DNA from 2 places in the Nocardioides sp. NPDC127514 genome. Region 1 is predicted to be linked to the other one. Evidence: riboswitches for the same ligand, from Rfam matches in the RefSeq annotation. Region 1 holds a riboswitch; the other holds the start of a gene.
The links. A riboswitch is a leader RNA that binds a small molecule or an ion and turns the genes downstream of it on or off. The one in region 1 is predicted to bind glycine.

Region 1 (3,848 bases):
GCCGTTGGGGTGGCCCGGCAGGCTCTTGCGGCGATGCATCACCAGGTCGGTGTCGGCGTCGAAGCGGATCGGGGTGGCGCCGCCCAGCGACAGCTCTCGGCGCTCCCTGATGGCCGCCACCCGACCGGACGAGGCCCGGGTGTCGACGGTCGCCGGCTCCTCCCCCTCGAGACCGAGCAGGACCGCGCCTTCCGAGCCGTGACCGTGACCGGTGGCGCCGAGCGACCCGAACAGCTCGGCCCTCACCCGCGTGACCGCGTCCACGAGACCATCCGCGACGAGGCCGTCGACGAACGTCTTCGCGGCGCGCATCGGCCCGACGGTGTGGGAGGACGAGGGCCCGATGCCGATCGAGTAGAGGTCGAAGGTGCTCAGGGCCATCGCCACGACCGGTGCCGGGGCGCCGCTGAGGTCAGCGGTCACGACGGTTCACTCCTCGATCAGAGCGTCGTAGGCCGCGGCGTCGAGCAGCTCGGGAGCACCGGAGACGCGCATCTCGAAGAGCCAGCCAGCGCCGAACGGGTCGCTGTTGATCAGCGCCGGGTCGGCGACGACGGCCGCGTTGATCTCGAGGATCTCGCCGTCGGCGGGCGCGAAGAGGTCGCTGACCGACTTGGTCGACTCCAGCTCACCGCAGCTCTCTCCCCCGGTGATCTTGGTGCCGACCTCGGGCAGCTCGACGAAGACGATGTCGCCCAGCGCCTCGGTGGCGAAGGCGGTGACGCCGACGCGCGCGACGTCGTCTCGGATCTCGATCCACTCGTGCTCGGCGGTGTAGGACAGGTGGGTCGGGTTGCTCATGGCTGCGCTCATCTCTCGGCTCATTTCTTGGAGTAGAAGGGAAGATCGACGATCTCGGCGTCCTCGCGGCTGCCGCGCACGTCGACGTGGACCTTGGTGCCGGCGGCGGCGAGGTCAGGCCGGACGTACGCCATCGCGATGGGACGTCCGAGAGTCGGCGACGGGGAGCCGCTGGTGACCACGCCGATCTCGTCGCCGGTGGCCGGGTCCACGACGGCGTAGCCCGCCCGCGGAGAGCGGCGACCGGCAGCCACCAGGCCGACGAGCACGCTGCGCGGGCCCTCGTCGCGGCGTACGGCCAGGGCGGCGTCGCCGACGAAGCCGTCGGGCTTGTCGAAGACGACGACCCGGCCGAGACCGGCCTCGAAGGGGGTCGTCTCGCGGTTCAGCTCGTGCCCGTAGAGCGGCATGCCGGCCTCGAGCCGGAGAGTGTCGCGGCAGGCGAGCCCGGCGGGCTGCAGGCCGTGCGGCGTACCTGCCTCGGTGAGCGCCTCCCAGACGGCAGCGGCCGACGAAGGCGCGCAGTAGATCTCGAAGCCGTCCTCGCCGGTGTAGCCGGTGCGGGCGAGCAGGGCCTCGACCCCGGCGACCGTGCCGGCGTCGATGGCGTAGTACTTCAGGGAGGAGACGTCCAGGTCGGTCACAGCGGCCAGGATCGCCGCCGAGGCGGGGCCCTGGACCGCGATCAGCGCCCACTCCGCGGAGGCGTCGTGGACCGCGGCACCGAACCCCTGGGAACGCTCGACCAGCGCCGGAGCGACGACACCGACGTTGCTCGCGTTGGCGACGACCAGGTAGCGCTCCTGCTCGAGCCGGTAGACGACCAGGTCGTCGATGATGCCGCCGTCCTCGGCGCAGATCATCGAGTAGCGGGCGCGGCCGATGCCGATCGCCGAGGGCCTGCCGACCAGGGCGTGGTCGAGGGCGCGTCCGGCCTCGGGGCCGGTCACCTCGATCTCGCCCATGTGGGACAGGTCGAAGAGGCCCGCGGTGGTGCGTACGGCATGGTGCTCGGCGGTCTCCGAGCCGTAGCGGACCGGCATGCTCCAGCCGGCGAAGTCGGTGAACGAGGCGCCGAGCGCCTGGTGGATCGCGTGCAGAGGGGTAGGGACGGGTGAGGTCATGTGTGCGGGAGGCTCCCTGGTGGTGGGTGCCGACAGCGGCACCCGTGGACGGGTGACCTCCCCGCTCTGTCATCGCTACCTGAGAGCTTCACCGCCCGATGGGGGCGATTTGCACCGTGGGTGCAGGATCCAGCGGATCCTGTCTTTCCAGAGGTCGCCTCACCACAGCGGTCATGGGGCCTGAGAGATTCTGGGGAGGTTTGCTCCTTCGGCGCCTCACCCCGGATGGGCAAGGACTCTCCCGCTGCGGTTCAAGTGGCGGATGTGAAGTTGTGCGGCAAACCTAGGTGTGGCCATCTCAGCCGTCAAGATGACGACCTACGATGGCCCGATGCCACCGACCAGCACCAGCAGCCGGGTTCCCGTGGTCATCCTCACCGGTCATCTCGGGTCGGGTAAGACCACGCTGCTCAACCATCTGCTGCGCCAGCCCGGCGCTCGGGTGGGCGTGGTCGTCAACGACTTCGGCGACATCAACGTCGACGCCGGGCTGGTCACCGGCCAGATCGACGAGCCGGCCTCGATCGCCGGGGGCTGCCTGTGCTGCCTGCCCGACGCCGGTGGTCTCGACGACGCTCTCGAGAAGCTGACCCACCCGCGGCTCGCGCTCGACGTCGTCATCGTCGAGGCCAGCGGGATCGCCGAGCCCGGCACGCTGGCCAAGCTGGTCCGGTTCAGCGGTGTCGAGCGGGTACGCCGCGGTGGGCTCATCGAGGTCGTCGACGCCGCCTCCTACTTCGAGACCCTCGACGACGGCAGGGGCCCGGCGCCGGTCCGGTTCGCGGCCGCCTCGCTGGTCGTGATCAACAAGACCGACCTGGTTCCGGCTGCCGAGCGGGACGAGGTCCTGGCGCGCATCGAGCGACGCGTGCGCGAGCACAACCCCGAGGTCCACATCGCGTACGCCGTGGGTGGCCGCATCGACCCGCGGCTCGTCTACGACGCCGCCGTGCCCGAGGACCCGCCCGACGAGCTGCCGATCGCCGCGCTGCTGCGCGAGGCGGCCGCCTCGCACGAGGCTCATCAGCATGCCCGGGCGGTCACCGTGACGACGCCGGGCACCATCGAGCCGGGTCGACTGGTCGACCTGCTCGAGGAGCCGCCGGCGACGGCGTACCGGGTCAAGGGGACCGTCGCCGTCGCGACCGGTCAGGGACCGCGCAGCTACCACGTGAACCTGGTCGGACGCAGCGCCCACGTCGCCGCGGCCAGGCGGACACAGGACGCGACGAGCGAGCTCGTGGCGATCGGCCTCGAGCTCGAGACCGACTCAGTCCGGCTGGACCTTGCCGATGCCCTCGCCCCGGCCGAACGACCGAGCACCGAGGGTCTTCGCCGGCTACGCCAGCTGGTCCGCGTCAGTCTCTGAGACCGAGGTCCATCCCCGGACCCGATGGACAGTCGCCGTCTTCGGGTGGGATCCGGTGGGCGGCCCGATCTCGAAGAGGTCGATCATCAGGAACAGCGGGTAGGTCGGAGCCTGGGGAAGACGTCGTACGACGCGGCCTTCGCAGCCGATGACGGTCTCCTGCCCGTCCCAGATCGCCGTCCAGGTGTGGGCCCGGGTCGCGTCGAACGGGACGGTGACCTCTGCCATGTCGGTGGTCAGGCGTGGGTCGTGGTGCGCCTTGACCCCCGAACGGGCGACCGTGGTCGCGCCGATCGCGTCCGCATCGATCTCGAAGAGGCAGATCTCCCCGGAGTCCTCACCGGAGAGATGCTCGGTGCCGACCAGCCATGCCGCGAGCATGCAGCCCTCGTCCCGGGTCGCGGCGACGGTCACGTCGACGCGACCGCGAGCGGGAGCGAACAGGAGCCGTTGCGGCGTCTCGGTCCGCACCACCAGCCCGTCCTCCCGGTGACGATGCGTTCCGCGTGCGGTGCCGACCGGACCGGAGTACGCGCCGGTCTGCAGGTTCGAGA
Region 2 (3,848 bases), on a different contig from region 1:
ATCGCGCGGTCTGCCTCTGCGCGCGCGACGCGACCAGACTTTCGGGGACAACGACTCGGAGGAGGAGCACGATGACCGCAGTAGCCCATGAGGTGCCGAGCAGAGGTCCGGCAGCCGCGCCCGCGGGAAGCGTTCGAGCGCTGCTCGCCGCACTCCTGGGCTTCACGGTGATCACCGTCGACGTCTCCGCGGTCAACATCGCGCTGCCCTACCTGCACCGGGACCTGGGTGGCGGGATGGCCGGGCTGCAGTGGGTCGTGGACGCCTACACGCTGATGTTCGCTGCCCTGATGCTCTCGGCGGGCGCGGTGACCGACCGGGTCGGACCGGTCCGGGCCTATGCGCTGGGGGTGGTGCTGTTCACCGTCGCCTCCGTGGCCTGCGCGGCCGCTCCGGTGATGCCGGCGCTCATCGCGGCCCGGGTGCTGCAGGGTGCTGCCGCCGCGCTGGTCATGCCGGCGTCGCTGGCGCTGGTCCGGGTGGCGTACGACGACGCGCGGGCCCGAGGGCAGGCTATCGCCGTGTGGACGATCGGCGGATCGGCGGCGATGGCGCTGGGGCCGGTGGCCGGAGGCCTGCTGAGCGAGTACGCCGGCTGGCGCTGGGTGTTCCTGGTCAACGTTCCGGTCGGGATCCTCATCGTCGCCCTGCTGGCCGGTCTGCGGATCCGGGCGGTGCGGCGCCGAGCACCGCTCGACCTCCCTGGCCAGGCGCTCGCCGTGCTCGCGCTGTCGGCGCTGACGTACGCCGTCATCGAGGCCGGTCACACCGGCTGGCACGCGCCCACCCTGCTCGCGGCAGCGGTAGCCGTCTCGGCGGCCGTCGCCTTCGTCGTGGTGGAGCGTCGCTCGGCCGCGCCGGTGCTCCCGCTCGGGCTGGTGGCTCAGGGGAGGGTCGCGGTCGCGCTGGTCTCCGGGTTCGGCATCAACTTCGGGTTCTACGGCGGCATCTTCCTGCTCGGCCTCTACTACCAGCAGGTGCGGGGCTGGAGCGGTGCTGAGGCCGGGCTGATGTTCGTCATTCCGGCGGCCATGACCACCTGCGCGAACGTCGTGGCGCCGCGCCTGGCGTACGTCGTGGGCCGGCGCCCGCTGATCGTCGGCGGCCAGCTGATCCTCGCGGTCGGAATGCTCGCCCTGCTCCTGCTGACGACGACGACGCCGGTCTGGCTGGTCCTGGTGCTGCTCGTCCCGCTCGCCACCGGCGGCGCACTGGCGATCACCCTCGTCACCGCCGACCTGATCGACGCCGTCGAGCCCGCCCGCGTGGGTGTCGCGACCGGTGCGCTGAGCACGTTCCGGCAGACGGGCGGCGCGATCGCGGTCGCCGTCTTCGGTGGTCTGGGGGCCGGTGCGTCCGGGATCCTCACGCTCCCGGGGATGCAGGCATCTCTCCTCGTCGGGGCCGGCGTCCTGGTGCTGACCGCGCTCGTGGCGACCGCCAGGCGTCGAAAGCCTCAGGCTCTACTTGAGGGTTAGCCCGGACGACACGCCGGAGGGGGTTCTTTGACCAGGGCCCTTGCGGCGCTTACCTTGTAGTTGTCTCTGTTGTAACTCCAACGATGTGGTCCCCCCGCCGCAGCCGTTCATTCCCCGAGTGGAGTTACGCACAACGGAGTAGACGATGGAGGACATCGTGTTCGACCACGAGCAGAAGCCCGGGCACGGCGCCGACGACGCGCAACGCGCGGCGGAGCAGGCTGACGAGCAGGGCCTTCTCTTCACCGACGATGTCTCGCCCCTGCCGAGCGACACCGGTTACCGCGGGCCGACGGCCTGCAACGCTGCGGGGATCAGCTACCGCCAGCTCGACTACTGGGCGCGCACCGGTCTCGTCGAGCCGAGCGTGCGCGGGGCGACCGGCTCCGGCACCCAGCGGCTCTACTCCTTCCGCGACATCCTGATCCTCAAGGTCATCAAGCGGCTCCTCGACGCCGGCATCTCGCTGCAGCAGATCCGCGCTGCCGTGCAGCACCTGCGTGAGCGAGGCACCGACGACCTGACCCGCGTCACCCTGATGAGCGACGGCGCCTCGGTCTACGAGTGCACCAGCAACGACGAGGTCATCGACCTGCTCCAGGGCGGGCAGGGCGTCTTCGGGATCGCCATCGGTGGCGTCTGGCGCGAGATCGAGGGCACGCTCTCCGAGCTCCCCAGCGAGCGTACGACCGACGACGGCGAGCAGGTCGCCTCGATGTCCGACGAGCTCTCCGCCCGCCGCGCGGCGCGCAACGCAGGCTAGTAAACGTCACGTAACACTAGACCCCGAGGTCCCCGCAGAGGCGGGGCCTCGGGGTCGTGTCGTTTATGCTGGAGGTGCTGACCATCCCGCACGGGAGAGCTCCTCTCGAAGGGGCGCCGAAGGGGCAATTCCTCCCCGGAAACTCTCAGGCATCCACGACTGTGCGGACCAGGCAACTCTGAAGCGGCGCAGGTGCGGTGACAGAGGGGGAGGGCGTACGAGTTGTCTTAGATGCCCTCAGGAGCCACTGTGTCCGACACGCCCACTCTGTCCGAGCTCGACGCCGCCTCCCCGTTCGTGGCGCGCCACGTCGGACTCTCGGCCGCCGACGAGGCGACCATGCTCGCGCGGCTCGGGTACGACTCGGTAGCAGCGATGATGGACGCCGCCGTCCCGGCCGGGATCCGCTCGGTCGAGTCGCTGGACCTGCCGGCCGCGCTGAGCGAGGCGCAGGTCGCGTCGCTGGCGCGGGAGATCGCAGCCTCCAACAAGCCCGGCGAGGCGATGATCGGGCTCGGCTACCACGCCACCGTGACGCCGCCGGTGATCCGTCGCAACGTGCTCGAGGACCCCAGCTGGTACACCGCCTACACGCCCTACCAGCCCGAGATCTCCCAGGGCCGCCTCGAGGCGCTCATCAACTTCCAGACCATGGTCGGCGACCTGACCGGCCTCCCGGTGGCCAACTCCTCGCTCCTGGACGAGGGCACCGCGGCCGCCGAGGCGCTGGCGCTGGTCCACCGGGCCAACCGCAAGGGCTCCGGTCCGTTCGTCATCGACGCCGACGCCCTGCCGCAGTCGATCGAGGTCGTGAAGGTGCGTGCCGAGGCGATGGGCCTCGAGGTCGTCGTGGCCGACCTCTCGCAGGGTCTGCCCGAGGGCGACGTGATCGGCGTGCTGGTGCAGTACCCCGGCGCCTCCGGTCGCGTCCCCGACCTCAAGCCGATCATCGACGCCGCCCACGAGCGGGGTGCGCTCGCCGTCGTCGCCGCCGACCTGCTCGCGCTCACCGTCCTGGAGGCGCCCGGCACCCTCGGCGCCGACGTCGTCGTCGGCTCCACCCAGCGCTTCGGCATCCCGCTCTTCTACGGCGGCCCGCACGCCGGCTACATGGCCGTCCACGAGGGGATCGAGCGGCACCTGCCGGGTCGTCTCGTCGGCGTCTCCGTCGATGCCGAGGGGCGGCCCGCGTACCGTCTCGCTCTGCAGACCCGCGAGCAGCACATCCGCCGCGAGAAGGCGACCTCCAACATCTGCACCGCGCAGGTGCTGCTGGCCGTCGGCGCTTCGATGTACGCCGTCTACCACGGCCCCGACGGGCTGCGGACGATCGCGACCCGGACCCACCGCTACGCCGCCGTCCTGGCCGCCGCGCTCAAGTCGGCCGGGCTCCCGCTGGTCTCGGAGACGTTCTTCGACACGCTGGGTGTCACCGTCCCCGGCCGGGCGGCAGACGTCGTCACCGCGGCGCGCCGTTTCGGCGTACATCTTCGTCTCGTGGACGCCGACACCGTCGGTATCTCGACCTCGGAGGCGACCACTCGCTCGACCCTGTCGGCCGTGCTCAACGCCTTCGGCGTCGCGGGTGCGGACCTGGACGAGATCGA

Region 2: another riboswitch for glycine. It lies ahead of gcvP (aminomethyl-transferring glycine dehydrogenase); the one in region 1 lies ahead of gcvT (glycine cleavage system aminomethyltransferase GcvT).

What each region holds. Positions count from the first base shown of each region.
Region 1 is NZ_JBEORF010000028.1:71,417-75,264, forward strand. Features, by position in the region: gene ABTX24_RS21620 (L-serine ammonia-lyase) at 1-381, opposite strand, end outside; gene gcvH (glycine cleavage system protein GcvH) at 430-801, opposite strand; gene gcvT (glycine cleavage system aminomethyltransferase GcvT) at 822-1,925, opposite strand; glycine riboswitch at 1,982-2,082, opposite strand; glycine riboswitch at 2,084-2,179, opposite strand; gene ABTX24_RS21635 (CobW family GTP-binding protein) at 2,257-3,294, shown strand; gene ABTX24_RS21640 (hypothetical protein) at 3,265-3,848, opposite strand, start outside.
Region 2 is NZ_JBEORF010000036.1:11,190-15,037, forward strand. Features, by position in the region: gene ABTX24_RS24995 (MFS transporter) at 72-1,478, shown strand; gene ABTX24_RS25000 (MerR family transcriptional regulator) at 1,624-2,241, shown strand; glycine riboswitch at 2,323-2,413, shown strand; gene gcvP (aminomethyl-transferring glycine dehydrogenase) at 2,473-3,848, shown strand, end outside.